4 regions of the Pueribacillus sp. YX66 genome follow, and region 3 is predicted to be linked to each of the others. Evidence: riboswitches for the same ligand, from Rfam matches in the RefSeq annotation. Region 3 holds a riboswitch; each other region holds the start of a gene.

Region 1 (8,133 bases), on a different contig from region 3:
CATGGAGAGGCGGGCATGATAGCCTCGTTTGGCGGTGCCGATGTTGTGACATCTGGCTTCTCGGCAGGTGAATCTTGCCCGCAGACGCTCCATGTCAAACCTTTATGGATCGCCTCCCACATTCAGAGCGAAAGGAGAGAAAACACATAACTTAAATTTTTTCTCTTTGTGTCTTGACAAAGGGGGGCATTACAGACCCGAGAAGCCCCCACTTCAAGCCACCCGTAAGGGTGGTAAGTGGTGGGAGCAGTTCACGATTCTTCCTTTTTTGATCCTGTTACAGCTCCGGATATTTCATCGTCTAAAAAGAAAATAGTAAGACTAATAATTTTATCATCTTTTTTTAAATCATAGATCCATTTGTTATCATCAATTTCTAACGGCTTACCAAGTAATTCTTCAACATCTGTTTTGAGCATTCCTTCTTCCAAACTTTCATATTGCTCCATCGTAACTACGCCATCCTTGGAGCTACATGCCCCAAGAAGAAAAGTTAATAGAAATATTGAAATGATAGCTCTTTTCATTTTTATTCATCCTTACTTTTGTGTATTATAAACCAAGATTTCATTGAGAAAATCAAAACAAATATTAAAAACGTAACACCAATGAGCGAAAAAATTAGCTTAACTTCCCGTGCTGGATTTATTCCACCTATAAAAACTAAAATAATCGCAGCAAAATACAAGAAGAGACAAACAGGATTGACTTTGATTTCAACGGATTCGTCATGATTTAACTGTACGGCTTTACTCCCAAAAAACCATTGCTTTGCTTTGACGGTCACATTATCTTTATCAGTAGAAATCGTATATTCCTCATTGTTTTTCAAACTTTTTACTTTGCGATCGTCTACAAATAAAGCGACACCTGCTATTCCGCCAAGCATCCCTGTATTTCTTTTTACAATTACCTTCAACCGAATGTATCCTCCTCACTCATTTATTTTCACAGACAAAACTAACTTACCATTATTTTCTAACACATTCATGCGGAGGAAGGAGTAGTCAATATGTCTTATATTAAGTTTATTTTGACTGTATTGAAAAGATGGTAATAAATTCTTCCATAAAATTATCAAATCTCTTATTTAGTCCAATAATTTTTAATTCATTTTGAAATAGCCTGCTAGTCAATGACGTTTTTGCTTTTCCTTCGAAATGATTCATTATTCTTTGACAGATTTCATTATGTTTTTACACGATAGGCTATAACAGTGATTTTGCTGTTGAAAGTAACAGAAAAACTGAAAGTTTTATGGAAAGAAAAAGGGAATGTAAAAAAGAACATGCGTCAGTTAAAATTTAAATTCCATTTCTATACGGCTAATCTTCCTCCTCTCACTCATTGTCATCTTGACCTCCATTCGTTTAAAATGGAATGCAAGGGGGATTTCATAGATATGACTCAACAAACTTTCGTTATCGGTGACGTTCATGGTTGCTATACAAAACTAAAAAAACTATTAACATACTGGAATCCAGACTCGGAACAACTTATTTTCGTCGGTGATTTAATCGATCGCGGAGAGCATAGCCGTGATGTCGTGCGACTTGCGATGAAGCTAAAACAAAACTATGGCGCAGCAATAATCGGTGGTAATCATGAAGAGATGTTGCTTGAATGGCTTGATTCCCCTATGCAGCATACGAGCTTTTATTATACGGTCGGCGGCGAAGAAACACTAGCTTCCTTTTATAATAAAGAACTTGTCCAAAGTCATCATCCTGAGAAATTAGTAGAGCAAATGCAACAAGACTTCCACGAAGAAATTGAATTTTTACGCTCACTTCCAGATTATATTGAAGTTGGAAGCTACCTCTATGTCCATGCGGGAGTCAATCTTAATTTGGCTGACTGGAAAAATAGTGGTAAACAATTTTTCCGCACGATTCGGGAACCGTTTCATCAAGGTGATAATCAAACAGGAAAAACTATTATTTTTGGCCACACACCAACACGGCGACTTCACCCAGACAAACGTGACGACATTTGGACATCTTCTTGCAAAACAAAAATCGGGATTGACGGTGCCGCTGTTTTTGGCGGAAAATTACACGGTCTTCATGTAAAAGGAAATGGCGAGTACCAATTATATTCTATCGAAGGAAATAACAAAGCAACAACAAAGACGTTTCAACTATAAACATCATGTTCTTCCTTAGCTCTACGCTCAAAAGGAGCTACATCTATACGAGGTAACTCCTTTTCGCTTCAACTTAAGAAATGCTATGGGATGTAAGGAAGGAAATAAATTTATCATCCGTTTCATTAGATGACGTACCGAGCCAGATTAAATGCCCCCACGTGTCGAGGAGACACAACTCTGAATTTGATATATTTTCATAAGCGAAATAAGGATGTTCCAATGGTATCAATCCGTCGTGCTTACTGTGCATAATCAAAGTAGGACAAGTAATAGCTTGCAAATCTTTGCTCACTATTGTATTCATCTGTTCAAGATCGATAAAAAATCCATACTTTGATCGTTGGCGGTTATTCATTTTTCTAATTTCATCAATATCTTCCTTGTTTATTTTTTCCCTTGCTTCACGATACGTTAAATTACTAAATTGCGAAAACATTTGCTTAAAAATAAACCGTGGAAATACACGATTAAAAGAAGCAAGGAATCTCCATGTCAATTTCTCAGTATTGGGATGAAATACTAGTTTTGCAACTTTATATTCTTTATCTTGCGGAGCAAGCCATCCTTTTGTAACGGCAGATTGCAAAGTAAGCGAACGAACTTTCTCAGGGTAGTTAGCAGCAAAATAAATTCCGCTAGGACCCCCTGCAGAAATCGCAAGCAGATGAACTTTTTCTAAATTTAAATGTGTTAATAACTTCGCGTAATATTCGCAAGCAACTGAAAGGCTTTTGCCAATTTCCTTAGAAGTGATTCCATAACCAGCTCTCGAAGGAGTAATAATAGAAAATGCATTTTTGACTAAAGTTTTATAACCAAATTCCTCTTTGCAATTTGAGTGACCACCATGAAAGACAAGGATAGGTTCTCCTTCACCAATAATAGAATATTCAATTGTTGCGCCATCGGCATCATAGGTTTCACACTTTCGTTCCATCAATTCATCCCACCGCCTATTTTCACAATCCCTTAATAAAAATCACATTGCATAACAAAAGAGGATAGATGCTCTTCCTATCCTCATTCTCCAACAATGACTATCCACCAAAAAATAAATCAATCACGTTTGCCGCCATTGAAGATTTACGATTATAAAGCTCAGAGTAACCACAATTTTTGCAATAAACGACGAGAAACTTATTATGCTGAACATCAAAAATCTTCGACAAACCTGCACCTGTCGTTGCAATTTTTTTTGTTCCTGTCTTTGTTCCTCCGCATTTGATACATCCTTTTTCTGCCATACAATTCACCGCCTTTTTTATCATCATTTTAATTATCGAGTCACATATGTAAATCCGTTTAGCCACTACAATTATTTCACATTTAAAGTGGTCTTAACTTTTTTTTCAAATTTAATAAATTTCGATTGGCTGAACCTTTTCGTAATCATTCGGTTACTGTTCTAGTTGCTATTCCATTTTCTTTTTTTACTTATCTGAATGCATGATCATAATTCAGCAATCAACATAAAAAAATAAAGGAATCCCCATCTAGGCTTTAGCGTAGAAGCGAAAACTTTTGGAACTGGAGAATTGGTTCAGTCAACTTGGTCAACTAGTAAAAGACGCTATGACCCGAGAATCTCACACTTCAAAATCCGTAGAATTTCAAGTGATAAGTAGTTCACTTAAAAAGACCAACCCTTCTATCAAGAGCTGGTCATACTTAGTTTTTATTTAAAAAAACGAATCGCAAGCGGAATGCGATAATGGTCGCCGTTGAACGCTTTGATGGCTGCTACAATTGTAAAAACGAATGCCAAAATTCCGACGATCGCTGCCAAAACAAAGCCAATAAGTACGAGCATAAGAATCGAACTAATAATAATATAAATCGTATAAGATATGAAAAAATTAAAATATTCCTTACCGTGATAATCAATAAAGCTCGATTCGTCCTTTTTAATGATCCAAATTAGCAACGGACCAATAATCGTTGTGAAAAAGCTCGTTACATAAATTAAACATGCTAATAATCTTTCATCACTATTTGACATATTTCACCTTCTCCCCCCTTTTACAGAATATTGTACTACAGTTTATGCTGTAATTCACAAAAAGATATAAAAATCTCCATCTTTATTTATCAAAGCGAGATGCCCATTATGATAATGATTTATTTTCAAGTAAACGCGGTGAAACCGAAACGAGCGCGAGTAAAACGATCGCACATAAAATAAACGTAAGGATCATTGTCGTTCCGTTGATGATAAAGGAATACCATACAGGAGACATCCCTTCTGGTGCATACGAACCCCAAAAATAATAGCCTGCAACAAAATGCCAGAAATAACGTGCAAAACTAGCGAGAAATATCGCCATCGTTAAAGTAAAAAATGCTTCTTTTTTACGATGATGCTTAATTTTCTCTTGAATCACATACGCGAAAAATCCAGCAACGCCTACCATTGCAAAAGCTAGTAAGTACTCCACAAGTACTTGAACAGGATACAAAACCGTAGCATCACCAGTCACAATTTGCAATACACCCCAAAGAAATCCAGAAAAAAAGCCAGCCTTCCACCCCCAACGTAACGCAACGATGAAGACCGGCACCATCGCAAACGAAACAGAGATCCCTGCTACGATTTGGATCGATGGAAGAAAATCAAGGATCATTGCCGCAGCAGCGAACATCGCCGCTTCAATTAATATTTGTAATCGATAATTTTGCATAAAAAAGCCCCCTATGTGTTATTAGTAATAAACGAATCCCATAGGAGACCAAAGAAACTGATCAATGAAACAAACCGCTTCTTCATCAATACATCACATCCCTACGCTAGTACTAACTAACAGGTTCAAAGGGTCAGAACGGAGTCGTTCACTCTCAGCCCATTGGCTCCCCTTGTGATACGTTTATCAATTCAGAACTTAGTATAGCTTATATCGCTACAAGAAACAACGAGTACGCTCCGTTTCCTTACGGAGAGGTATTTATTTGGCCACAAACATTTTACTCATACATTCATCGATTTCTACTGTGCATATCTTTTTTCTTACTGACCCTTTATAGTGCTCAATACTCGTAACTTTTTGACATTTCCAATGGAGCAACATACACCGTAACATCGCTCACATACTTGAACATGCTCTTTCATTTACATAACGATAAATGGAGATCATGTGTATGTAAAGCAACCCAATTCAATACTCTCATACTCTACTAACACATCATATTCCGATTGGATCACTTTTCCCGTTTGCTTAACAACCGTTCTAATTGCTTCTTCAAACGTCTTGATTGATTCAAAATCATTAGACTTAGAAATATTAACTTTTAAAACTTTTTCATCAAGTAAAACCATCGATTCTCGCTCAGCTTGACAGCCGAACAACGTGATGAAAGCAAATCAAAATAATGACAAATAAATTTCACTTCACAGCGTAATCCCCTACTCATTATTTTCTTCTAACACTTCAGGATAGACGAGCGTGTTAAACACTTCACTAGATACTTCATCTTCAACATCGATCATTACTTTGGCATCATCGATTTGTACCGACATCCATGAAATACCGATTGCGATCGATACAAACTCATCAAAGTTACTTTCAAATACTTGCTGTCCATCGAGAAACGTAAATTAAGAATGAGCTTTGTTATACGTAATCTCTTTAATTGACTGAGCATTTTAATTCGCCTTTTCTACGGCTTCGACAACGGCATCTTTTTGAGCATGTCGTTTGTAGACTGGCTTGGAAATTGAAGATGTAAGTAACCCGTCGGATTTATTGTCACTTCACTTACGCCTTCGCATATTTCAATAATTTGATCAAATTCTTAGTCTTCAAACCGTTCTGAAGGGTGTTCAGCAATCTTTTATCTACATTAAGTGACTGTGTTTGTCTTCTTCGAAAACTTCATTATCTTACAGTTTATTCACTTCATCACCATCACTACATGCCAAAAAAATCGTAATTTAAAACACAACACCATTTCTCATTCTAATCTCGTCTCGTAAATAGTCTTTTTTCTCTATCTATTTGAAAAAACCTGCTTTTACTAAATGACTTTTTAGTTTTTGTTTATAATGTTCCTTTAAATGCTCGCGGTATTTCTGGAAATTCAAAGAACGTTTTTCATTGGAACGCAACACTTTCATCGTTACAGAGTCATTACTTAGATACAGTTTAATTTTTAATTTTTCTAACTTATACATAGGTGATTCATATGTCCATTTTTCGCTTCCTTTAATTGTAACAAACTTACAATCATTTAAACACGAAAAACTTAAATTCAATTTCCAAACACCCGTTTCCCATTGTAGAGCATTAGATAGTTTTCCATGAAAAATAATCTTGTTATGATCATCAACCCACTTAAATGGCAGCGGAACATATTGATCCAGTAACTGCTTCTGCCTACGCAATTGTAAGGAAAGACGAATGTGTTTCTTCAAATTAGAAGTGAATGTATTTTTCTGTAAATGAAGCTCACCTTCGAAACGAAATGATTGTTCTTCTGCTACATATATAAAACTAGTGAAACGCGCTGTCATCTTTGAGAGGTGAACGCGCTGCTCTTTTTGTCGCAAAGCGTATTCAAATACGGTTACCCATTTTTGTGCAGTCTTCTCTCTGCTATATTGTTCAACAATCTTCAGCGCTTCTCGGCTTAGCGTATTCCGTTTCTGCTTGTTTTGAAACAATTCAATCATTGCATTTGCTAATCCATTCACATCATTTGGTTCAATTAAAATCCCATTCTTTTTATGTTTTATTAAGTCTAGTGGCCCGTAGTGACACGCATAGCAAATGACCGGCGTTCCGACTGACATACTTTCAATAATCGACATCGCAAAAGCTTCTGATTTTGAAGTCATAACTGAAAAAGCAGCACGCCGAAAAACCGCTTCGGTATTTTTCGTAAATCCTTTAATCAACACATTGTTTTCTAGCTTTAACTTTGCAATGAGGCGTCGATAAAGAGCCTCTTCCTTGCCGAACCCCCATATTTCTAATTGTGCTTGAGGTATTTTTTTTATTACTTTTTTAAACGCTTTGATCGCATGCGGAATCTGTTTAATCCCATCATAACGAGCGACAATAACAGCAGTATATGGTTCATAGTCTTGCTTTTTAACTAACGGTTGGAGAACTGGTACAGGGTGTCCAACCGTATAAATCGTCGAAATATGCCCAAATCGACTACATATATCTTCCGCTTGCTGTTCAGTTAATGTAACAAAAGCATCTAACTTGTTCACATGTTTGATGAGTGATTCATTCCGAGTAACGAGTCGACTACCATAATGATACGGTGCTTGAAGATGATGACTATGTAGCAAAGCAACTTTCGCAATTCTCGGATCTTTAACCGCAAATAAAACTTTATCTGAAAAACGTCCATCTGATAATAGAATAACATCGTCGTGTTTTTTAATAATCGAACGAATAAAAAAGTCCCGATAATCTTTTACTTTATTGAATGTTCTTTTTTCTTCCCCGTTCGGACAAAACCACGTGCATTTTAATGTTTTGCCTGTCACTGAATCAAACTTACGCTCAAAAAAACATGATCCATTCGAAGAAAAAAAGTAGTCTTTATATAAATTATTCGACCTTCGATCGATAAACATTAATTTACGAACCTGTCCGTACTGATCAGACACTTCTTGCTTTTCATATACATCATCGGTTGGAAGTTCCCCTATATGATGTCGACCAACATTTCCATTGATATGCTTCTGCATGAAAAACTCATATACATTTACATGCCGCATATGGTTATCCCATAAGTTCACACTTTTTAATTCATTAAGCACATTATCATATTCGGGATTATAATCAAACGTAATCAATCCGATTTCCGGAAAATGAGCACGCAACAGTTTCGCACGTTCCAATGCTGCTCGTGTCATTCCGCCTCTCACTACATCGAGCGAATGAATCATGAAATAAACCCCATATGTTCTCAAACGCTTTCACCCTTATTTCAACAATCTATATTACTGTTATAGTCGAAATAATAGTGATATA
Region 2 (8,133 bases), on a different contig from region 3:
ATTGTTTGATGAATTTACGAAAATTCTGTTGGAGGCGGAAAAAGAATATGCTCACGTCGTGTTCGATACAGCACCAACGGGACACACGCTACGTTTACTTTCATTGCCTGAAATAATGGAAGTGTGGATGGACGGGATGCTCTCGCAACGTAAGAAGTCACAGGAGATGCAGCAAATGTTAGACAATATAGCAGGAGTTCAAGAACGAGATGAACGGGTCGATGATGTGTACCATTTGTTGTACAAACGCAGGGAGCGTTTTTCGCAAGTGAAAGATTGGCTCTTAGATGGAGACCGGACGTCTTTTTACTTTGTACTAAATCCAGAAAGGCTACCAATTTTAGAGACCGAAAAAGCGATTAATCTATTGAAAAAGCATCATATATCGATAGGCAGTTTAATTGTGAATCGAGTTTTGCCAAAAGATGTAGATGGAGAATTTTTAGCAAAAAGAAGAGAGCAGGAAAAAGAGTATCTTCATGAAATTGAAATACGATTTTCGAAATTTAATAAAATTTATATTCCGATGCAACCAACAGACGTTACAAAAGTGGATGAACTGAAAAAGCTTACACGGTATTTTTCTGACATTTCATGCATATGATTTTGCCACAGTTGGACAATAAAAGGTAACGTCGTCAGTATAAGGAGAATCTAAACATGGCAAACGTCGCTTTTTTTGTCGTTGCGACTGTTTTGTAACGATTTGGGGGTAGAATAGTCAATTTCTCAAATGACGATACCACAAACGGTCATTATGATTGCACTAGGCACGCTATTAATTCAACCGATAACTGGGAATGGATTATGGCCAACTTTTCTCTTACTAGTGTTCTCGTTGCAAGTTTAGTCGTAACTGAATTAATTGGATTAAATTTTAATAAGTCCGAGTCATTAATTAGGGGGAAAGCAGTACCTGTCATTGAAAACGGGGCATTAGACGAAAAAAATTAAAAAAGCTTCGTCTAACCGTCGATCAATTGGAAGCACAGTTGCTTCAATCGGGGATCAGTTCGATTGCTGATGTCCAATATGCGACAATCGAATCAAATGGACAAATTGGTTATACGTTAAAGCAAAAAAAGCAATCAGCGACAAAAGAAGATATTCAACGACTTATACACCTCATTCAGACGGGGCAGTTGAAGCAGCAATCATAAACGCCTGAGGGTGAAGATATTTTTAAAGAAATTCAACATTGTAATCTAACATTGCCACCTAATAGATTACAGTGAGTTTCTCCATTAGTTCAATTGTACTGAAAAGCAGAAAAATTCAAATTCATCTTTGACGTTCTTAAAAGGATGTGCTAGACTTGGCAGTAATTGAATAGGAAATCCACTAGGGGTGCCGTTCTGGCTGAGATAAGACGTTGTCTTGATCCCTTTGAACCTGATCTGGTTAGTACCAGCGTAGGGAAGTGGAGTCGACGAGGTTATGTATTACATTGCCCAATTTTGTGATGTGCACGTGTGCGTGGGTTTAATGAATACTGATTTAGACGATATACGTAGAGTCGCTCCCTTCCGGAGTGGCTCTTTTTTTAGTGGGTTTTCTAAAAAATTAGGGAGGAAAAGGGAATGAGATGGAAAGAAGCAGATTATTTTTTTGAAGCGACTTACAAGCATCCATTTGTTCAAGGAATCGGGAAAGGAGAGTTGAAGAAAGAGCAACATATTCATTATATTAAACAAGATTATGAGTACTTAAATGCGATAATTCGCTATCATCCGTTAGGGATGGAAAAGTGTACAACACATGTTTAATACGAGTATCTGTTCTATCTTAAGTGAAGAAACTCACCTGCAAAATAACTTCTGTGAAGTTACAAAAGTAAGATACGAAGATTTATAAGGAGCTCCTATCGCACAGCATTATACAACATACATGCTCCATATTTCTCAAGAGGGGAAATGATCGCAGTTACGTTACCATGTTCATGGGTGTATTTATATATCGGTGAAAGATTAATTGAAGAGTTTCAGCCTGATAAAGATTATCTATTCTATGAATGGATTACGTTTTACGGAGCGTAAACTGAACCTAGAATTTACGTGTATTTGGAAAAGTTTGATGAAATTACAAAAACAGCGTCAGAAGAAGAGAAGGAGCGTTTGAAAAAGCATTTTATCATTAGCAGTGAGCTAGAATATATGTTTTTTAATATGCCTTACACCGGTCACAATTGGCTATTACAAAAACAAGTAACAAAAGTATAGAAAGTAGGGGGATTTGTTGCAACGTTCAAAAACTATGAATCTACGGGAGATAGTTGTCATTGCATCAATTTCTGTTGTGTTTGGTGTACTGTATCTCGCTTGGATTATTTTTGGTCAATTTATTAAAGGCATTTTCGGTCCAATTGCACATGGAGCCATTTCAGGCGTTTGGATTATGGCACCTGTCCTTTGTGCCTATATTATTCGCAAGCCAGGGGTTGCGCTTTTAGCGGAGATGATCGCGGCAGGAACAGAAGTGCTAGTCGGTTCTGTAAATGCAGGAGTTATTCTTATTGTCGGTTTTACACAAGGGCTCGGGGCTGAACTTACCTTCGCTCTTTTTCTTTATCGGAGCTATCGTCTACCTGTTTTAATGTTAGCCGGAATGTTTGGTATGGTTGCGAATTACTTGACGTTTTTCTTCATTCATGGTTACAGCGAATTTGCATATGGTGTGCGGGTACTTATGGTTGGTGCCATGCTTATTAGTGGTGCAACTATAGCCGGTTGGGGAAGTAAAAAAATTGCAGATGCACTTAGCCGTACCGGTGTGCTAAACAATTTTGCTTTAGGAAGAATAAATCAGAAAAAAAGGATGGAAGAGAATGCAATTTCTCACGATGGATAATGTATCGGTTCAGTATCCTTTTCAGCACAAGCGTGTGCTGGAAAGGGTCAATTTATCAATTAATAAAGGTGAAATCATCTTGATTCTAGGACCAAGCGGAGCAGGGAAAAGCACGCTTGCTTTAACGCTTAATGGCATCATTCCAAGGACGATTGAAGCAGAAATGAATGGTTCAGTAGAGATGCTAGGTTCCTCAATTATAGAGAAAACACCGCGTGAACTGAGTGAGCGTATTTGCATGCTCTTTCAAGATCCTGACACACAATTTTGTATGCTTACGGTTGAAGATGAAATTTTGTTCGGTTTAGAAAATTTGCGTTTGTCACGTGCTGAGATGGAAGTACGCCTAGAAAAAAGTTTAGAAATCGTTGGACTTTCAGAATGGCGAAAAGCGCAAATAAAAGAGCTGTCCGGGGGGATGAAGCAAAAATTAGGGATTGCCTGCTTGATCGCGATGGATGCCGATTTATTTATTTTAGATGAACCGACTGCAAATTTAGATCCGATGAGTACTGATGAAATTTTTTCGTTGTTATTGTCCCTAGCGAAAGAGTATTGTAAAACATTAGTATTGATTGAGCATAAACTTGATTATTTGTTACCTCATGTAGATCGGATTATCATGCTTGATCATGAAGGACAGATTATACTTGATGACGATCCGTGTACAATTTTTATGAATGAGTATGACACGGTTGTGAAACAAGGAATTTGGGTTCCGTATATTTGTCAAGCAGCAAAAAAACTTGAAAAGCAAGGGTTTCAATGGGATAAATTTCCATTGTCATTAGAACAATGGGAGCGTGAATGTAAAAAGTTCGGTTTTGAATTACAAGCTGATTATAAGTTTGTGGATGAGCAGCAACAGTTAAATCAGCATAACGAAGCGAGTCCCATTTTGCAGTTTTGTAATGTTACATTTGCCTATACTGATCGGTCGATTTTGAACAAAATTGATTTTTCCATTCAAGCGGGTCAGTTTGTTTCGATTGTCGGACCGAACGGCACAGGAAAAAGCACGCTTGCACAACTTATTGTCGGTCTTTTAAAGCCGACTAGTGGAAATATTTATTTAAATGGGTACCCTGTTACGAAGTTGAGGACATCGGAAATTATGCAACAAATTGGCTTTGTGTTTCAAAATCCGGAACATCAATTTATTTGTGACACGGTGGAAGAAGAGCTTGCTTACAGTCTAAAAATTTTAGGTTGGGAAGAAAATGCGCGGAAAAAACGCGTTGATGAAATGCTCAAGACTTTTCATCTTGTCCATCAGCGCCAACAAAACCCGTTTACGTTAAGCCAAGGACAAAAGCGACGACTTTCGGTTGCAACAATGCTCATCAGTGACCAGCAGTTATTAATTCTTGATGAACCAACGTTTGGACAAGACGGTGTAAATACAGAAGCACTTATGAAACTGCTAGTTAACCTTCAAGCCGAAGGAAAGACGATTATGATGATTACGCATGATATGGACTTAGTATATCGCTATGCTGATAACGTAATTTTGCTACGTGAAGGCTCAATTAGGTATGCAGGCGATGTCGTTTCATTTTTTATGAATGAAGATAAATTACACGAGTCGTCAATTACTGTCCCACTTTCGTTTACATTGGAACGATGGATGAAAAGTATTGAAGAGAGGCGTACATATGTTAGAACATTACCAAAAAAGTAATCACTTTTTGCAACGAGTCAATCCGACGTTAAAGCTAATTTGTGTTTTTGTAGTTATTTTTATGATGATTTTTATTTTTGATCCATGGACACCGCTTATTTTGTTCGTTTTGACGATAAGTGTGATAGCAATTTTTGGTGGGGTTTCTATACGCTTCTTGTTTCTTCTGTTGTTGCCGTTTAGTTTATTTGCGTTTAGTTTTGTTTGGATTAATGTTGCTTTTCCTAGTGAGCGTGGGGAAACGATTTTATTTTATATTGGCAGTATGCCTGTCGCAAAAGAGAATTTGATGATCGGTATATCGCTTGGTCTTCGTTCTTTTGTTTTTATTTCATGGTCTTTGTTATTTGTGCTAACAACAGAGCCGACGAAGTTTATGTTAAGTCTTATCCAGCATTGTAAACTTTCACCGCGGTTCGGATTTGGAATGATGGCAGCTTATCGCTTTTTTCCTATGTTTCGACAGGAATTGCAACAAGTTCGTGCGGCCCATCGTATTCGGGGATTAGGTGAATTACGTGGACTCAAAGGACGATTGCAAGAAACAAAACGATACGTTATCCCATTACTCTCAAGTGCGATTAGAAAGGCAGAAAGGGTTGCTATTGCGATGGAGTCAAAAGGTTTTGATGGCAGTCGGAAACGGAGTTATTATTATGTCATACCGTGGACGAGAATGGACATTGTATTCGGGAGTAGCTTCATTCTCTTTTGTGTAGCACTATTGTTTGTAAGAAATTATTTTTTTATTTAAATAGGCTGTCCCGAAAAGACAGCCACACAATTTTTAGTCTAAGTAGCGGTTCATTTCATCGACTGAGAGGGGGGCGGATGGTGATGTGCTTTCACCAGGCATCACTACTCCTTCTCCGTCACAAACGGAACAAGAGTATTTCCAATTTTCATCATCAGAAAGCATACCGGTTCCGTCACAAGCTTTGCAAATGTGTTCACGATTGACACCCATATTAGTGTCCCTCCTTGTTTTAAGAAGTTATTTTCAATGATTACACTTCTATAAAAAACGGTTCTGGTTTATCTTTTACTAAATTAATAAGGCCACCTTTTAACATAATGTCGACTTGTCTTTCAGATAGCGTGTGCCTTACTTGAAACATATGTCCTTTATCTTTAATGGTAACGGTTAATTCGTTTCCTTCTTGAATTGTTTGTCGAATGTTTTTAATTTGTAGTACATCACCTTGTTCGAGCTTGTCATAATCTTTTTCGTTGACAAACGTAATCGGCAAGATTCCGAAGTTAATTAAGTTTTGCCAATGAATGCGAGCAAAGTCTTTAACAATAACTACTTTTAGCCCTAGATACCTCGGTGCAAGAGCAGCATGTTCACGACTGGAACCTTGACCGTAGTTAAAACCTCCAACGATTGCGTGTCCGCCTTGGTGGCGAATGTCCATCGCTCGTGAATAATACGTTTCATCAACAATTTCATACGTAAATTTGCTGATTTCTGGAAGGTTGCTGCGGTATGGAAGAACACGGGCACCGCCTGCAAGTATTTCATCTGTTGAAATATTATCTCCAACTTTTAATAAGATTGGCACTTCTAATTCGTTTGGCAACGCATCCATATTAGGGATTGATGCGATATTCGGTCCTTTTACAAGTTCGACTTTTTTCGCTTCTTCAGGAGGAAGCGGGGCTTGTAACAATTTATCATCAATCGTCGGATTTTTTGGTCCTTTCACTTTTGGATATTTCATGTCGAGTGTACGCGGATCTGTTATCACACCAGTTAGAGCTGAAGCTGCCGCAGTTTCCGGACTACATAAAAAGACACTATCTTCTCGCGTACCCGAACGACCTGGGAAGTTACGTGGTGTCGTACGCAAGCTATTTCTGCCTGTTGCAGGTGCCTGTCCCATTCCGATACAACCATTGCACCCTGCTTGGTGAAGTCGCGCTCCCGCTTGTAGCAAACTTGCGATATAGCTCTCTTTCACGAGATCGGTTAACATTTGTCTTGATGTCGGGTTAATATCAAATGAAACATTTTCTGCAATTCGTTTTCCTTTTACGATTTCAGCAGCAATCGCAAAATCACGATATCCAGGATTTGCTGATGAGCCAATGTATGATTGGTAAATCGGTTCCCCAGCAACCTCGCTTACAGGTACGACATTTCCCGGACTAGATGGTTTTGCAATTAATGGTACTAATTCCGACAAATTAATTTCTTCCTCAACGTCGTATGTTGCTCCTCCATCAGCAACGAGTTCGATCCAGTCTTCCTCACGCCCTTGTTCTTTTAGGAAACGTTTAACTTCCTCATCAGATGGAAACACCGTTCCGGTAGCCCCTAATTCCGCTCCCATATTCGCAATCACATGACGATCCATCGCATCTAATTCTTTTAAACCTGGACCGTAATATTCAATTACTCGATTTACTCCGCCTTTTACGTCGTGGCGACGTAGAAGCTCTAGAATCACATCTTTGGCGCTTACCCAATCCGGCAACTTGCCTGTTAATTTAATACCCCATACTTTTGGCATTTTTACGTAAAATGGTTCACCAGCAATGGCCATCGCAACGTCAATTCCACCTGCACCAATGGCGAGCATACCCATGCATCCATTTGCACATGTATGACTATCGGAGCCGAGCAACGTTTTTCCTGGCTTTGCAAGTCGTTGCATATGTACGGGATGACTGACGCCATTCCCAGCACGGCTGTAATACAACCCAAAACGTCGTGTTGCACTTTGCAAAAATAAATGGTCATCAGGGTTTTTGCTATCTTCTTGAATAATATTATGGTCGACATATTGTGCTGAAGCTTCTGTTTTCGCACGTTCAATACCCATCGCTTCAAGCTCAAGCATGACCATCGTTCCAGTTGCATCCTGTGTCAATGTTTGATCGATTTTTATGCCAATTTCTTCTCCGGGTTCCATCTTTCCTGAGAGGAGGTGGCTTTTTATTAGTTTTTGGGTTACGTTCAATGCCATTTGCTTGCCTCCTAAATGAAATCAATACTTGTGTATAGTTTTAATTTTGGCTAGAAACGGTAAATTATACGTTGGAAAAACTTAGGTTTCTAAAAAATGTAAAGATGCTTTCCGTGTTAAAATATCTATGTTGCATTCAACTTCAACGGAGGATTTGATCATGATAAAGAACGTGGCTGTAGTCGGAGCAGGAAGTCGGAATTGCACAGTTCGCGTGTATGAGTAAAATGTTTGTGGGAGAACATAAGACCTCTCCATTCAATAGCGCGGTAGGATAGAAAGCTAAAAACATGAAAAAGAGACTCTCTTTTTATATGGTTAAGTTTGCACACCAAACCAAAAGGAGAGAGTCTCTAATGAAAAAAGATATCATGAATTGGCCAACATTGAAAGAAATTGAGCGAGATTTATTCAAAGTTGTATATGATAACTTAAAAGTGATCCACCATGACAATTGAAAACTGATCCACTCTTGATAGAAAATAACCCTAACGATTCTAGTTAGGGGGATATTCAGGAGTGATTACATTGACAGAAAAACAAACGATTATCCAATTACATCTAGAGGAGATGAGTAAAAGAAAGATTGCCAAAAAGATGAAAAAATCACGGAATACAGTTGCGAAATATATT
Region 3 (8,133 bases):
ATATTAAAGGCGATCACGTGCCCTTTTCCAGCTTCATAAAGCAAGTTTTCTTTCGGAACTTTAGCATCTTCTAAAATTAATGTACGTGTTGAAGAACTCTTAATTCCCATTTTTTGCTCTTCGACACCCGTTGACACACCTTCAAACTCACGTTCAACGATAAATGCACTGAACTTCTCGCCATCAATTTTTGCGTAAACGACAAAGACGTCTGCAAAACCTGCATTTGAAATCCATTGCTTTTCACCATTTAAAATGTAGTGTGTTCCTTCTTCATTTAAAACTGCTGTTGTTTTCGCACTGAGCGCGTCTGAACCAGAGGAGGGCTCGGTTAATGCATAAGCTGCAATCAATTCACCTGTAGCCAGTTTCGGAAGATATTTTTTCTTTTGCTCTTCATTACCGAAGTAGACGATTGGTAATGAACCGATTCCGACGTGAGCACCATGCGTAATTCCAAAACCGCCTGCTCCAGACATACTTTCAGTAATTAATGATGAACTAATTTTATCAAGACCTAAGCCATTGTATTTTTCAGGCACATCAGCACTTAATAGACCGAGTTCACCAGCTTTTTTCATTAACTCCACAGAATGTTCGAATTCATGATTTTCAAGCTTCTCATGAACGGGAAGTACTTCTTTTTCTAAAAAGTCTGATGCTGTTTTTGCAATCATTTTCTGTTCTTCAGTAAAATCTTCTGGTGTAATAATTTCCTCAGGCGTTGTTTCTTCAACTAAAAAGCTTCCGCCCTGTTTTAACATGTTCGTGTCTGCCATTTTGTAGTTTCCTCCCTTAAAATCCAATAAGGTTATTTTTATTTAAATAAGGGTGTGAGGACGGTCAAAAACCGCCTCTCCCTAAAAACCTACAGCATTTCAAAGACGCCAGCCGCACCCATTCCTCCACCGATACACATCGTTACAACACCGAACTGTTCATTACGGCGTTTTAATTCGTGAAGCAATGTAAGGGTTAATTTCGCTCCTGAACAACCGAGTGGGTGACCGAGAGCAATCGCGCCTCCATTTACATTTACTTTATCGTGGTCAAGTCCAAGTTCACGAATGATTTGTAGAGATTGTGAAGCGAACGCTTCATTTAATTCAAATAAATCAATATCCGCTAAGCTTAAGCCAGCAATTTCGAGTGCTCTAGGAATCGCTTTTACTGGACCAATCCCCATTACTTCTGGTGGGACACCTTCCACTGCAAAGGAACGGAACTTTGCAATTGGCTTAAACCCTTCAGCCTCAGCTTTTTCACGATCCATAATCAAAACGGTTGCCGCACCATCGCTCATTTGTGAAGCATTTCCAGCTGTCACTGTTCCATTCACAGAGAATGCTGGACGAAGCTTTGAAAGAACTTCCATATTTGTACCTTCTCTTACACCTTCATCCATACTAAACGTAAAATTCTTTTCAACGAGCTTGTTATTTTCATCAACGTAACGTTTCGTCACTTCAACCGGAACGATTTCGTCGTCAAACTTCCCGTTTTTAATGGCTGCAGCTGCTCGGCGATGGCTTTCGACGGCAAATGCGTCTTGATCTTCACGAGAAATGCCATACCGACGTGCTACTTCCTCTGCTGTATGACCCATCCCCATGTAGTATTCTGGTGCTGTTTCAACGAGTTTCGGATTGAGACGATACACATGTCCTCCCATCGGAAGCATACTCATTGACTCTACTCCACCAGCGATAATCGCCTGAGCGCTCCCAACCATTATCCGTTCTGCACCATAAGCAATTGTTTGAAGTCCTGAAGAACAGTAGCGGTTTACTGTCACTCCTGGTACAGTTTCCGGTAGACCAGCTAGAGCTCCAACATTTCTTGCAAGGTTCATTCCTTGTTCCGCTTCAGGTGTAGAATTCCCCATAATCAAATCATCTATGTGACCATCGTAGCCATCCGCACGACGTAGCGTTTCTTTCACTGCAACGGCTGCAAGATCATCAGGTCGAACTTGTGCAAGGCTTCCTCTTTTTGCTTTTCCAACTGGTGTTCTCGCACCTGCAACTATGACTGCTTCTCTCACGCTTTTTCCTCCCTCTCAATGCTTTTTGTAATTAATTACGTAGCGGTTTTCCTTTTACGAGCATATGTTGCATACGTTCTTGTGTTTTTCGTTCACCGAGTAAGCTCAAAAATGCTTCTCTTTCAAGGTCAAGCAAATACTGTTCATCGACTTCGGTACCGAACGGCAATCTTCCACCTGCGATGACGTAAGCAAGCTTGCTTGCAATGAGTACATCGTGATCACTGACATAGCCGGAATATTGCATTGTTTTCGCCGCCATAAGCAACGTTCCATAACCTGTTTCACCAACAACTGGAAGCTTTTTACGTTGCGGTGCGCGGTATCCTTGCTCAGATAACGCAATTACCTGTTGCTTCGCATCATATAACAAATGATCGCCGTTGAAGCTAATCCCATCGTCAGAGCTTAAGAAGCCATTTTGTTGTGCTTCATGCGCTGAAGTTGAAACAGTCGCCATTGAAATGAGTTCGAACGTTTTGTTTGCGACTTGTTGCAGGTCAAAGTTAACCCCTTTCGGCATACGCTCGAGCAGACGACGATAAAGCTCCTTATTTCCGCCACCTCCTGGGATAAGACCGACACCCACTTCAACAAGACCCATGTACGTTTCTGATGATGCTTGAATACGAGCAGCTGGCATCGCAACTTCAGCACCACCACCGAGTGACATTTGGAATGGTGCAGCGACAACCGGTTTTTTCGCGTAACGAATTCTCATCATCGCATCTTGGAATTGACGAATCGTCAACTCTAATTCAAAAAAGTTGTCGTCTTGTGCTTCCATTAGCATAAGTGCTAAATTTGCACCGACACAGAAGTTCTTCCCTTGGTTTCCGATCACGAGTCCTCTGTAATCGCCTTGCTCGATTTCATCGACTGCATTGTTAATCATTTGGATTGTATCAAGTCCAAGCGCGTTGTTTTGTGAGTGGAACTCAAGATTTAGCACCCCGTCGCCGAGGTCGATAAGACTTGCTCCACTATTTTTCTTTATAACTTCTTTTTCTTGCTTGACTGTCGCAAGATGAATCACTTTCGGGTTATCTGCTACTTGTACGTAAGTTCCGTTATCGTAATAATGGAGCTTGCCGTTTTCTTTTTTATAGAACGACGTATGACCTGCTGCGAGCATGTCCTTCACCCATTGAGGAACGGTTTTTCCTTCCTCTTCCATTTTCGCAACGGATTTTTCAAGGCCAATGGAATCCCATGATTCAAATGGACCTTGCTCCCAGCCGAATCCCCATTTCATCGCCTGGTCAATCGCATAGATATTATCGGCAATTTCTCCGACTTTTTCAGCGGAGTAAATAAATGACGGCGCCATCGTATTCCATAGCAATTGACCTGCACGGTCATCAGCGTAAACGAGTGTTTTTAAACGTTCGGAACGCTTCGCTTGCTTCGCCATTTCAATCGAAGGTGCTTGTAATTTTTGACGTGGCTCATATTCCAGCGTTTCCGGATTCAGTTGCAAAATCTCTTTACCTTCTTTTTTGAAGAAGCCCTGTTTCGTCTTACTTCCAAGCAAGCCTTTTTCAACCATTTTCTTCATAAAATCAGGGAAAGAAAACTTTTCTTTTTCTTCGCCTTCAACATTATTGTAAACGTTATTTGCCACGTGGTAGAACGTATCAAGTCCGACTACATCTAGTGTACGGAATGTTGCACTCTTTGCCCGACCAATTAATGTTCCTGTTACGGAATCAACTTCACTGATCGAATAACCGTCTTTTAGCATCACTTGTACGGTTTGAAGAAGTCCGAATGTCCCGATACGGTTTCCGATGAAATTCGGCGTATCTTTCGCTTCAACGACACCTTTTCCAAGTACGTCTTCGCCGAACGTTTTCATATAGTCGACAACTTCTGGGAGCGTATCTTTCGTCGGAATAATTTCAAGCAATTTTAAATAACGTGGAGGATTAAAAAAGTGTGTGCCTAAGAAATATTTTCTAAAATCATCTGAACGGCCTTCTGCCATCGCTTCAACTGAAATCCCTGAAGTATTTGAACTTACAATCGTTCCAGCTTTGCGATGAGCATCAACTTTTTCAAACACTTGTTTTTTAACGTCAAGATTTTCTACAACTACTTCAATAATCCAATCGACTTGGGACAGCTTCTCAAGGTCGTCCTCTAAGTTCCCAGCGGTAATTAAACCCGCATTTTCTTTTTTCGTAAGCGGAGCAGGCTTTTGTTTAAAAAGCTTTTTAATCGCCTCATCAGCAAGGCGGTTACGAACCGCCCTATTTGAAAGGGAAAGTCCTTTCTCTTTCTCTGCTTTCGTAAGCTCATTTGGCACGATGTCCAATAGTAGCGTCGGAATTCCGATATTCGCTAAATGAGCTGCGATTCCTGATCCCATTATTCCTGAACCGATGACTGCAGCACTTTGTATATCACGGATCATGAAACAACCTCCTAGTCTTGAATGAATGCTCATTCATTTTTTTCACTAAAAAAAACTGCTACAGATTACATGTTTAATATTAACGGAAATTCTTCGTTTTATCAATAAAAAAATACATTTTTTACGTTCGATTGTCGAAAAGCGTCTTATTTAGACAAGGGCATTGAATAGCATCGTTTCGTATAACTGTTTAAGATATTTATTCATTTTTTATAAGCATAGAATCGGCAAACAAAGTAAAGAATAGTTCAAAGAAAGGCTTGTTAATATCTCGATTAAGACTAACCCATTTTTTAGAGGAGGGAAATTAATGAATACGAATCAAATGCAATCTTCACAAGCAGGACAAAATATTATGCCACAACCGCCAAACGTTATGTCAACAAAAGATCATCTTTATGTCACTGACATGTTGTCTTGGAATTTGCTCGCGATGAAAAAAGCGTATCATTTTGCTAATGAATGTGCGGACCAAGAGATCAAACTTGCGATTGAAAAAGCTGGCCAAATGCATCAACGCCATTATGAAAAACTGCTAACACATTTGAACGCGCAGTCAATGCCAACAATACAATCACAGCAAAACTAATATAAGAGAGGTAGGTTTACGATGCAATCGAACAATAGCAATAAAATTCAAAATCCGAATACACAAGTACCGAAAACTCCTGAGATGAACGACCGGGATCGGATTAATGACATGCTAGCAACGGAAAAATATATGACGGATGGGTATGATACGGCATTAAATGAAGCGAGTCATGCTGCATTATACGAAGACATCCTCTCCATTTACACAGAAACACAAAACTGCCAGCGTGAGATTTTTAACATTATGTTTCAAAAAGGATGGTACAAAATGGACGCTGCGACGGGTCAGCAGTTGCAACAGTCTCATCAACAATTCTCAAACTATATGACAACGCAGTTTCCGCATTGATCTAAAAAAGGCGTTCACAAGCCAAATAAGCGGCTACGTGCAAACGCCTCTTCTTCACTTTTTATTTAAAGACTTTCAAGGAGTCGGACACATCGATACATTTTCAGCCATATCCCAAAACATATACTCAAAACAACTTGTATTAACGAAAATCTCTTCTAATCGTTTGAATTCAGATTCTGACTTACCTTTTAAGATGCCATTGATTAATTCGATACAATCGTTCGCAATTTTTGTAAACCCATCAGAAGAATACATTTTCACCCAATTACCGTACAATTCATGTTCTAATACACCAGGCCATGTCGCTAGTTCTTTCCCAATCCAATTATAGCTCCAAGCGCAAACAAGCACGGCTGCAACAGCATTTTCAACCCCGCCTAACTGTGCTTAAGAAAGCATATAACTCGTGTATGCCGTCATCGTTGCCGATGGTTTAGTCGCTTCCAACTCTTCATTTGAAATCCCAAATTTCCGCGCATACTCACAATGCAAATCCATTTCGTAATTCATCGTCCCGTGAAGTAAATTCGCAAACATTGCCATCGTTTTCAAATCATTTGCTTTTGCACTTCCAATGGCAAATACTCGCGAGTACTCGATTAAGTATACATAATCTTGCTTCATATATAGTAAATGAACTTTTCCTTCTCAAGAGTCCCCTTACCAATACCTTTTACAAAAGGGTGTTTCAAATAACTGTTCCAAATCGGTTCAACGGTTTTAAAAAGCCTATCACTAAATTGCATCATAATCACTTCTCCTTTATATGTTTTGAATACTCGAAACGAGGAAGAAGCACAAAATAAAAAATCATTCCACAAGAAAAGGGAATGGCAAAAAATTTGCTCAATAAAAGCTTTACCACTTCCCTACGCTAGTATGACCTAGATCAGGTTCAAAGGGACAAGATTCCTCTCTCTCAGCAAAAATGCTCCCCTAGTGATTCAAGTATTCAATTAGTATAACCAAACCAAATACATACGAGATTCTCAAAATAAAAGAGGATTTTTATTCATCCAATCGAATGCAAAACATATACCACTTCTACACAAACTGGAGGTTATAACATATGCCAGGATTTGGAAACGTTGTACAAGCGCAACATTATCAGCGAATGAAAAATGAAAAGAAATTACCAGTCTCCGTTGAAAGATGGGAACAACAAGCACGTTTAAAGTTAGAAGACGGTCCGTTTTGGTATGTCGCAGGTGGAGCGGGCGCAGGCGATACGATGAAAGCCAATCTTGAATCTTTTCAACGTTGGTCGATTACACCACGAATGTTTAACGATGTCGATACACGCGATATGTCCGTAACCATTTTAGGACAAACATTCCCCTATCCTTTGTTGCTTGCACCGATTGGGGTGCAATCGATCGTCCATGACGATGCTGAAATTGCATCAGCCAAAGCAGCAGCAGAGATGAATGTCCCGTTTATTACAAGTTCAGCCTCTTCGCGTTCTATGGAAGACATTGCTAAAGCGATAGGTGATAAGCCAAAATGGTTTCAACTGTATTGGGGAAAAGACGAAGATGTCACAGCAAGCATGTTAAAACGAGCAGAACAAGCAGGCTATTCGGCCATTGTCATCACACTTGATACACAAATGCTGAGTTGGAGAGAAGAAGATTTAGAAAATGCATACTTGCCTTTCTTGCAAGCAGAAGGAATTGCAAACTATTTATCAGACCCTGCATTTCGTTCAAAACTTAAGAAAAGTCCGGAAGAAGATGTAATGGGAGCCGTTCAATATTTTTTACGAATTTTTTCGAATGCGAGCTTAACGTGGAAAGATTTAGCTTTTATTCGTGAACATACGCAATTGCCAATCGTCTTGAAAGGAATTTTACATCCTGGTGATGCTGAACTTGCAATGTACCATGGTGCCAATGGTATCATCGTTTCAAACCACGGCGGAAGGCAAGTAAGTGGAGCCATTTCAGCACTTGATGCGCTTACTGAAGTTTCTCAAGTCACACAAGGTCGAATCCCGCTTCTTATGGATAGTGGAATACGACGAGGTTCGGATATTTTGAAAGCGTTAGCACTCGGTGCTTCGGCTGTTTTAATTGGACGTCCATATATTTACGGGCTCGCCGTTTCCGGACAAAAAGGCGTGGAAGAAGTGATACGTAATTTGCTCGCTGACTTTGATTTAACGATGGCGCTATCAGGCAAAAAATCTGTTTCTGAAATCGACCGTTCATTGCTAACGTACCGATAAAATATGTCTCCATATACGTTTTTATCGCTTGTGTTATGCATGGCTATATTGAGCTAAGGTGATATATACCTGATTTATTCACACCTTGCTCATGGAGGCATTAATTGAGGTAAAGATATCATTTTTTTGTTCCGTTGGCACTAACTAAGAGAGTTTTTCAAATTTTGGTAAAGATTTATCTGATAGCCCGAAAAATTCCTGTTTTTGGGTATACTACTCCCTTGGTCTAACATTAGATTTTTTAAAAAGAGGTTTAGAATGGTTTATTCTAGCTTTAGTTGTTGAATTCGCCGAAGTATTTTCCAAAAGAATTCTTGGTACACAAAACTAGAGGACCATTTAAAGTAAAGGGATCGTCCTGACTTCACTAACTTACTAGCCACTTTGATGATTCTTGTACGTATCGTTTCAATCTGCACTCTTTTTTGCCCTTCTGGGAAACACAGCGTGCGTAGCCAATTCGTTAGGTTATACGCTAACAGACTCAACATCATCTTTGCTTC
Region 4 (8,133 bases), on a different contig from region 3:
CGCGTTGCTTGTTTATGCTGTAATTATATCAGTGGCGTATCCACTTTTACTCGTTCCATACCAATCCATTACGTATGATGTAATTGGTACAGCGAGAAAAGCTGCTGAACACCGAGTCGAATATATCGTGTTTCGGGAACTTTATGTGAATTTAGGACGAATACTTTCGATTGTTACGTTTGTTTTATGCGTTCATTTTTTTAAAGAGCAAAGCATTCGATATGTCATGCTTATACTTGGATCAGGACATTTTATTCTTTATTTTTTTATTAAAAATGTCTCGCTTAAGAAACGGGTTAATGAAGCGATGTTATAATGAAAAAAACGCGAAACCAGAATGTCTGGTTTCGCGATTATTTCGTAACAATTTTAGCAATTTCTTCAACAGTCATTTCACTATTTAGTTTGTAAGACTCAGCTTTAATTGCTGACTCTAATTTGTTCTTCTTAATGTAATTTGTAAAATCAGATTTCTTCTTTATAAGTTTTGATTCATGAAGTTTGCTTGCGACATCATCGGTACTCATGCCTGGTGAAATTTCAAAATTTACTTTGACTACTTCTTCCTCTTCTTTCGGTTCTTCTTTTTTATCTTCTTTCTTTTTATCTTCTTTCTTTTTATCTTCTTTCGTTTGTTCTTTTTCTACATTTAAGTTTTTAAATTCTTCTTCTGTCAAAATGACTAAATCGTGCTCAAGTGCATAGTTTTCGATATCAGACTCTGTAATCGTGTCATTTTGACTCGCATCCGTTCGATCTGATTGAAAATAATAAACGTAACTTAATATAAATGTAGCAATGATGAGTCCTGCAGCAAACCCTCTTAATCCGTTTTTCGTCATTTTTTATCCTTTCTTACTTTCCATCTTGTTTGATTGGCTGTCTGGTAACATGAGTTCTTCTTCCATTACAGTCACTTTATTTTTTAGCTTTAAAATTTCTTGCATTAAGCTAATCGAAAAGTTTTCAAGTTGCTTTTCCACATCTTTTACTGGATCTTTTTTCAAGAAAGAATAAATCAAAATAAGAACCGAAGCGATTAAAAGCAAAATAATTGTTAGTTCCAATGCAAATCCCCCACTCTAAAAAAATTGTCATCGTATGTAATTGATTGTACATATGATTAGAAGCGTATCGAATTAGATCGAATCGACATTATACATTAGTTTAAACGACAATATAAAAAAAAGGAAGAGAAAATCGATTCTTGAATAGATAAAGTCAATTTGTTATAATAATTTAGTACTGAATAAATCGTTATTGAGTTTATATGTAATGAGAATGGAGGTTATATAGATGCGCGTACAAGTAACGCTTGAATGCACAGAATCAGGGGATCGTAATTATATTACAACGAAAAATAAGCAAACAAATCCGGAAAGGCTTGAACTTATGAAATATAGCCCACGGTTAAAAAAACATACGTTACACCGTGAAACGAAGTAAGCAGTAGGTAAAAACACCTACTGCTTTTTTCGACTTTTTAAAGGAGTGGTTTCATGACGAAGGAAGAATGGCGTATAGTCATGAAAGAAAAGCTTCAAAACATTACATTCGACATATTTATACAAAATTGTAAAGTCATTTATGATAAACTTTTTAATGAAAGGGCTTGGCATGAAGCAAATACGATTGGAATAACGATTTCAATTAATCGGGAAGTCGAGACGCGCCCTATTATTGAACGTGCATGGGAAATGGGCAAGCGTGTTGCGATCCCGAAAAGCATTCCTCATTCTCACGAACTCGTTTTTTACGAGATCCATTCTTTTTCACAAACTGAAGAAGGATATACTGGAATAATGGAGCCTGACCCCCAGCAAACCTTTCAGTTGCATCATGATGAAATTGACTTATTGTTCGTTCCCGGTCTTGTTTTCGCCAAAGACGGGTTTCGCATTGGATATGGAGGCGGTTATTACGATCGGTATTTACAGCAATTTCGTCATGAAACGATTAGTTTAGCTTTCGAGTGTCAACTCGTAGATCGTATACCTCGACATCCGTTTGATATACCAGTGAATCGTATTATTACTGAAAGCAATGTCATCGAAGTTATGAAAAGGGAGAAAGGTACAAATGGATAAAATGTTCGAACGGTATTCACGTCAAATGTTGTTTGCCCCGATTGGGCAAGACGGACAAGCACGCTTACAAAAAAGTAAGGTACTGATCGTCGGTATGGGTGCGCTCGGAACGGCCGTCGCAAATCACTTAGTACGGGCAGGCGTTGGCGTTGTAAAATTTGCCGATCGCGATTTCGTTGAACTTTCTAATTTGCAACGGCAAATGCTGTTTGATGAAGATGATGTAAGGAAAATTTTACCGAAAGCGATTGCTGCGGAAAGAAAATTAAAAAAAATAAATCGTGACATTGAAATTGAAGGTTTAGTCATAGATGTGACTGTAGAGAATATTAATAGATTGTTAGATGGGATCGACCTCGTTATCGACGGAACTGATAATTTTGCGACTCGGTTTTTACTGAATGATGCTGCTTTTAAAAAAGAAATTCCTTTTATTTACGGTGGTGTTGTCGGCTCTCGAGGAATGAGCGCATTGTTTATTCCGAACAAAACAGCGTGCTTGCGTTGTTTCATTGAGCACGAGGCTAGTAGTGAAACGTGTGATACAGTTGGGGTCATCTCACCTATTGTCGACATGATCGCTTCGTATGAAGCGACAGAGGCATTGAAATATTTAATTGGAGCCCCCCAGCTTAGAAATACGTTAATTACGATTGACCTATGGCAAAATCGTACGTTTGAATTAAAAGTTAATCATGCAAAGAGAAATTGTCCGACTTGTCAAAAGGGTGAATATCCAGCGCTAAAAGGAAATCATGATGACGTTGTAACGACGTTATGTGGGCGTGATTCGATCCAAATTAAAGGTAAACAAAATGTATCACTTGAAGATTGGGCGAGTCGATTGGAACGAATAGGGAAAGTAAAGAAAACGCCATTTTTACTTCAAGTCACTCTTCCTGAAGGCGAGAGACTTGTGCTTTTTCCTGACGGACGCGCTCTAGTCCAAGGAACAAACGACGTTGTCCGAGCTAAGACGCTTTATGCTAGGTATATCGGTTTGTAATAAGCAAATTACTATACATGCAAATGAATTTGACGTATACTAAGTGTTTGGTAAAAGGATGAACGATGGAAACAATATACGATATTCGACAATTATTAAAACGATTTGGAATCTTCATTTATACTGGAAATCGGATCGCTGATTTAGAGTTACTGGAAATTGAGATTCGCGAATTACATCAACTGAATTTAATTGACGATCAACAGTTTACGTTAGCGATTCTAACTTTACGAAAAGAAATAAAGGAAGAAACAGAAAAATTAAACTGAGTCTTTATAACTAACTTTCGTAATTTATGAAACAAAATAGAAGCTTGTTTCGTCCGTATACGTAGTGCTTGTCAAGCAAGCGAGATTTTTTCAACTGGTATTCATTGTAATAATGACAATAAATTCGATTGTCAAAAAGAGTAAATACGATTATGATAAAGTTTATGACGAAGAAAAAGCTGAAATTAGTTTGAAAATGAATAAGGAGTGCTAAGTTACGATGAAGAAAACATTAGCAAACTATTCAATGTTTCTCACCGCAACGGTTTTATTATGGATAAAAACGTATTTTGTAAGTAAATTTTATTTTAATATTCCACTTGAAAATAAAATGCAACAATTTATTTTATTAATTAGTCCGATCAGTACTGTACTTTTATTTTTTGGGTTTACTCTCTTTTTCTCAGGTAAAGCAAGAAATCGAATGATCCTATTCATTAGTTTCATAGGTTCAATTATTCTCTATGCCAATATCGTATTTTACCGTTTTTTTAATGACTTTATTACAATTCCAGTCCTTTTTCAAACGAGCAACATGGGGGATTTAGGAAGTAGCATTTTTGAACTCATTAATGTAACTGACATCGTGTTTTTCATTGACGTCATTATTTTGGTCGTTTTAATGAAGTTTATCTCAGCTAAACCAGGTCATGTTACTAAAAAGCAAGTTGCTTCTGTATTTGCAGCTGCGCTTGCGTTGTTTGCTGTTAATCTCGGTCTAGCTGAAACAGAGCGACCTCAATTGTTGACGAGAACGTTTGATAGAGAAATGTTAATAAAAAATATTGGGGTATACAATTACCATATTTACGATATTTTTATGCAATCAAGAGCACAAGCACAGCGGGCATTAGCTGATAGTAGTGAGATTGTTGATATTGAAAACTATGTAAAAGCAAATCGGGTAAAACCGAATGAGAACTTTACGGGAATTGCGAAAGATAAAAATGTATTCGTTATTGTTTTAGAATCAACTCAAGATTTTGTCATCAATAACACAGTTGATGGAGAGGTTATTACACCTTTTCTAAATGAACTCATAACAGAAAGTTATTATTTTCCAAACTTCTATCACCAAACAGGTCAAGGGAAAACATCAGATTCCGAATTTTTATTAGAAAATTCATTGTACCCATTGCCTAGCGGTGCCGTATTCTTTACACATTCGCAAAATGAATATGATGGTATGCCGAAAAAGCTTAAAGAAGAAGGATACTACACATCGGTTTTCCATGCGAATAATAAAAGTTTTTGGAACCGTGACGTAATGTATGATACGTTAGGCTATGATCGCTTTTACGATGTTAATAGTTTTAATGTGACAGAAGAAAACTCAATTGGTTGGGGATTAAAGGACGATGATTTTTTCCAGCAATCCATTAAATATGTAAAAAATTTACCGCAACCTTTTTATACAAAGTATATTACGTTAACGAACCATTTTCCGTTTACATTAGACGAAGAAGACCAATTGATTCCGCCATGGGATTCAAATAGTGGGACATTAAATCGTTACTTCACTACCGTTCGCTATATGGATGAAGCGGTTAAAAACTTCTTTGAACGAATTAAAGAAGAAGGTTTGTATGAAGATTCGATTTTTATTTTGTACGGTGACCATTATGGAATATCTGAAAACCATAATAAAGCAATGAGTCAATTTTTGGAAAAAGAAGTGACGCCGTTTGAAAGTGCGCAATTACAAAAAGTACCTTTTATTATTCATATACCGGGACATGAAGGTAAAGTGATTGACACCGTGGGCGGTCAAATTGACATGAAACCAACGATTTTGAATTTGCTTGGTATTGATGCGCGGGATCAAATTTACTTTGGTAATGACTTATTCTCTGAAGAACGATCTGATTTTGCTGTTTTCCGAGATGGTAGTTTTATTACTAAAGACTACGTATATACGAAAAATATTTGCTATGATAAAGCGACTGGTTTAGAAACAGAAATGGAGCATTGTGAACCTTATAAAGAAAAATCAGAAACCCACTTAGATTTATCTGATCGTATTATTTATGGGGATTTACTTCGCTTTTTCAATAAAGAAGAGCAATTGCTCTTAAAGAATAGTCAAAAATAAGTGAACCCTTTTCATAGGGTTCTTTTTTTTTACTAAAAATCCTCTTCTATACACATTGTGATATATCATTTTTTAAAATCATAGTGTAGTAAAGAAAGTGAGGGGATGTCGATTGAAAATTATCGTTCAAAAAGGTGATACATTATGGCATTATAGTCAATTGTTTGAAGTTCCATTAGTATTAATCATTGACTCAAACCGCCAGTTAAACGCGGAGAATCTACAAATTGGAAGTACAGTGAAGATTCCAGGTTATATTCAGGAAACTTATACGATTCAAAGCGGGGATACGTTTTCATCAATTGCTTACCAACGAAATGTTTCGCTTCAGCAGCTACTCTTTCTTAATCGTGAATTTCATCCAACAAATTTAAAAATCGGAACGTCGATCAAAATACCAATTCGAGTAACGTGGAGGCTTGTTTTAGACTTACAATCATATGATTACGAGAAGATGATGAGCGATCTTAGAAAACTAATAACGGTATATCCGTTTTTACAACGAAATTCAATTGGTGAATCTGTAATGAACAAGCCGATTCCCCAAGTGATTATAGGAAGTGGAATGAAGAAAGTTCATGTAAATGGATCCTTTCATGCAAATGAATGGCTCACGACTCCTTTAATTATGCTTTTTCTTAATGATTATTTACTTGCGCTTACAAATCAATCAAATCTTCGCGGTATAAATATGTTTTCCTTATATACAAATACTCAAATGTCGCTTGTTCCAATGGTGAATCCCGATGGTGTGAATCTCGTTTTAAACGGTGCACCACAAGAGGAACCGTATCGCTCGACCGTTTTAGAACTAAATGAGGGAAGCAGTAACTTTTCTACATGGAAGGCTAACATACGTGGCGTAGATTTAAATAATCAGTTTCCGGCAAGATGGGAAATTGAAAAAGAAAGAAAACCACGGCAACCAGCACCGCGTGATTATCCTGGAGACAATCCTTTAACTGAGCCGGAAGCAATCGCAATGGCAACTTTAACAAGAAATTCGAATTTCAGTCGTGTATTAGCTTTTCACTCTCAAGGGGAAGAAATTTATTGGGGGTTTGAAGGGTTGGAGCCGCCAGAATCAGAAGTTATCGTGAATGAGTTCTCGAGAGTGAGTGGATATGCCCCCATACGTTATGTTGATAGCTACGCAGGCTATAAAGATTGGTTTATTCAAGATTTTCGACGCCCTGGTTTTACGATCGAAGTAGGTAAAGGGGCGAATCCTTTACCAATGTCACAATTTGGTGAAATTTATAATAAAAATTCAGGCATATTATTAGCTAGTTTGTACATGTAGACGTTGTGTTTTAAATCATTTTTTGCAATAATAAACATAAGTCAGTTACAAATTTAATAAAGAGAAAGGCTAGGGGTGCGTGAAGCTGAGAAAAAGGAGTGTTTTCCTTTTACCCTCATTACCTGATCTGGATTATGCCAGCGGAGGGAAGTCGATTATGTGTGATACCATAATCTAGTCTCGTTTGATTATGGTTTTTTATTTTTATAGGGAAGAGAGTTCTTTTTAATTGATGAATATTTTAATTCTATCTGCCATAGCAAAAAATCTCGCCGTTTGGCGAGTTTTCTTTACAACTGTTCAATGCTTGAAAGGGGTGAGCATTTGCTAGATTTTCGACTATATGTCATTACAGGTGAAGAATTTCATCCGAACCGCTCTATGATTGATGTTATGAAAGAATCACTTGAAGGTGGGGCTGATTTTATTCAATTACGCGATAAAAAAAGTTCAAAAAGGCAAATTTTAGAAAAGGCAAGAGCGTTGCGGGAGTTAACGAAACAATATAACGTTCCGTTTATCGTCAATGATCATATTGATATTGCGATCGCCGTAGATGCTGATGGAGTCCATTTAGGACAAGACGATTTGCCTTTACAAGAAGCTCGCCGAATTATTGGAAATAAAATTATCGGCATTTCTACCCATTCAATTGATCAAGCCCGTTCTGCAGAAAAAGGTGGAGCAGATTATATCGGGGTCGGTCCGATTTTCCCAACAAAAACGAAAGAAGATGTCGTTGACCCAGTTACACTCACTTACTTACGCGAAGTTGTCGAAGAAATTAGCATTCCTTTTGTTCCAATTGGAGGAATTAAGCTTCATAACGTAGATGAAGTTCTCGACGCAGGGGGACGAAATGTCTGTGTTGTGAGTGAAGTTGTCGGTAGTTCAGATGTGAAAAAAACGTGTGAAGCGTTTATTAAAAAAATCAAGGCGAGGGAGAATCGATGAAGTTAAAGGTAAATGGAGAAGAACAACAGTTTTCCGAATTAAAAAACGTAACCGATCTCGTGTCGCATTTTAAACTTGAGAATAAGTTGGTTGTCGTTGAAATTGATGGAGAGGTTATCGATCGAAATGAATGGCAGCATACCCGGTTACAAGAAGGAATGTCAATCGAACTTGTACATTTCGTAGGAGGGGGGTAAAAATATGGATACACCATTAAAAATTGACGGAGTCGAACTTCAATCAAGATTATTTTTAGGAACAGGGCGGTTTGCTAACTCTAATGTTCAAAATGATGCGATTGCTGCCTCTGGAACCGAAGTGTTAACGTTTGCAATTCGAAGAGTAAATTTAAATGAGCCGAGTGAAGATGCAATTTTGCAGCATTTGGATTTAGATAATTTCTACTTCCTACCAAACACATC

What was found. A riboswitch is a leader RNA that binds a small molecule or an ion and turns the genes downstream of it on or off. The one in region 3 is predicted to bind thiamine pyrophosphate.
Region 1: linked by a shared signal. The riboswitch ahead of thiT (energy-coupled thiamine transporter ThiT) and the one ahead of tenA (thiaminase II) in region 3 are both predicted to bind thiamine pyrophosphate.
Region 2: linked by a shared signal. The riboswitch ahead of ABU914_RS06995 (thiaminase II/PqqC family protein) and the one ahead of tenA (thiaminase II) in region 3 are both predicted to bind thiamine pyrophosphate.
Region 4: linked by a shared signal. The riboswitch ahead of thiE (thiamine phosphate synthase) and the one ahead of tenA (thiaminase II) in region 3 are both predicted to bind thiamine pyrophosphate.

Annotation. Positions count from the first base shown of each region.
Region 1 covers NZ_JBEUEL010000011.1:67,947-76,079, forward strand. The annotation lists gene ABU914_RS07085 (hypothetical protein) at 252-527, opposite strand; gene ABU914_RS07090 (hypothetical protein) at 530-919, opposite strand; gene ABU914_RS07095 (metallophosphoesterase family protein) at 1,403-2,146, shown strand; gene ABU914_RS07100 (alpha/beta fold hydrolase) at 2,220-3,086, opposite strand; gene ABU914_RS07105 (zinc ribbon domain-containing protein) at 3,187-3,393, opposite strand; gene ABU914_RS07110 (DUF4870 domain-containing protein) at 3,825-4,148, opposite strand; gene thiT (energy-coupled thiamine transporter ThiT) at 4,255-4,827, opposite strand; TPP riboswitch at 4,909-5,010, opposite strand; gene ABU914_RS07120 (hypothetical protein) at 5,274-5,459, opposite strand; gene ABU914_RS07125 (glycosyltransferase) at 6,135-8,048, opposite strand.
Region 2 covers NZ_JBEUEL010000011.1:47,266-55,398, reverse strand. The annotation lists gene ABU914_RS07010 (ArsA family ATPase) at 1-604, shown strand, start outside; gene ABU914_RS07005 (hypothetical protein) at 808-954, shown strand; gene ABU914_RS07000 (YetF domain-containing protein) at 993-1,160, shown strand; TPP riboswitch at 1,334-1,436, shown strand; gene ABU914_RS06995 (thiaminase II/PqqC family protein) at 1,581-1,766, shown strand; gene ABU914_RS06990 (hypothetical protein) at 1,914-2,036, shown strand; gene ABU914_RS06985 (hypothetical protein) at 2,061-2,219, shown strand; gene ABU914_RS06980 (ECF transporter S component) at 2,236-2,847, shown strand; gene ABU914_RS06975 (ABC transporter ATP-binding protein) at 2,825-4,528, shown strand; gene ABU914_RS06970 (energy-coupling factor transporter transmembrane component T family protein) at 4,503-5,282, shown strand; gene ABU914_RS06965 (hypothetical protein) at 5,316-5,495, opposite strand; gene ABU914_RS06960 (aconitate hydratase) at 5,536-7,500, opposite strand; partial or broken gene ABU914_RS06955 (helix-turn-helix domain-containing protein) at 8,020-8,133, shown strand, end outside.
Region 3 covers NZ_JBEUEL010000001.1:98,969-107,101, reverse strand. The annotation lists gene ABU914_RS00535 (acyl-CoA dehydrogenase family protein) at 1-779, opposite strand, end outside; gene ABU914_RS00530 (acetyl-CoA C-acetyltransferase) at 869-2,044, opposite strand; gene ABU914_RS00525 (3-hydroxyacyl-CoA dehydrogenase/enoyl-CoA hydratase family protein) at 2,076-4,457, opposite strand; gene ABU914_RS00520 (hypothetical protein) at 4,771-5,049, shown strand; gene ABU914_RS00515 (spore coat protein) at 5,071-5,400, shown strand; partial or broken gene tenA (thiaminase II) at 5,476-6,149, opposite strand; TPP riboswitch at 6,253-6,351, opposite strand; gene ABU914_RS00505 (lactate 2-monooxygenase) at 6,473-7,630, shown strand; gene ABU914_RS00500 (IS1380 family transposase) at 7,894-8,133, opposite strand, start outside.
Region 4 covers NZ_JBEUEL010000002.1:186,676-194,808, reverse strand. The annotation lists gene ABU914_RS02065 (MFS transporter) at 1-316, shown strand, start outside; gene ABU914_RS02060 (endolytic transglycosylase MltG) at 354-842, opposite strand; gene ABU914_RS02055 (hypothetical protein) at 846-1,067, opposite strand; gene rpmG (50S ribosomal protein L33) at 1,297-1,446, shown strand; gene ABU914_RS02045 (5-formyltetrahydrofolate cyclo-ligase) at 1,500-2,087, shown strand; gene ABU914_RS02040 (ThiF family adenylyltransferase) at 2,080-3,093, shown strand; gene ABU914_RS02035 (YqgQ family protein) at 3,159-3,362, shown strand; gene ABU914_RS02030 (LTA synthase family protein) at 3,583-5,454, shown strand; gene ABU914_RS02025 (M14 family metallopeptidase) at 5,567-6,757, shown strand; TPP riboswitch at 6,819-6,923, shown strand; gene thiE (thiamine phosphate synthase) at 7,082-7,711, shown strand; gene thiS (sulfur carrier protein ThiS) at 7,708-7,908, shown strand; gene ABU914_RS02010 (thiazole synthase) at 7,913-8,133, shown strand, end outside.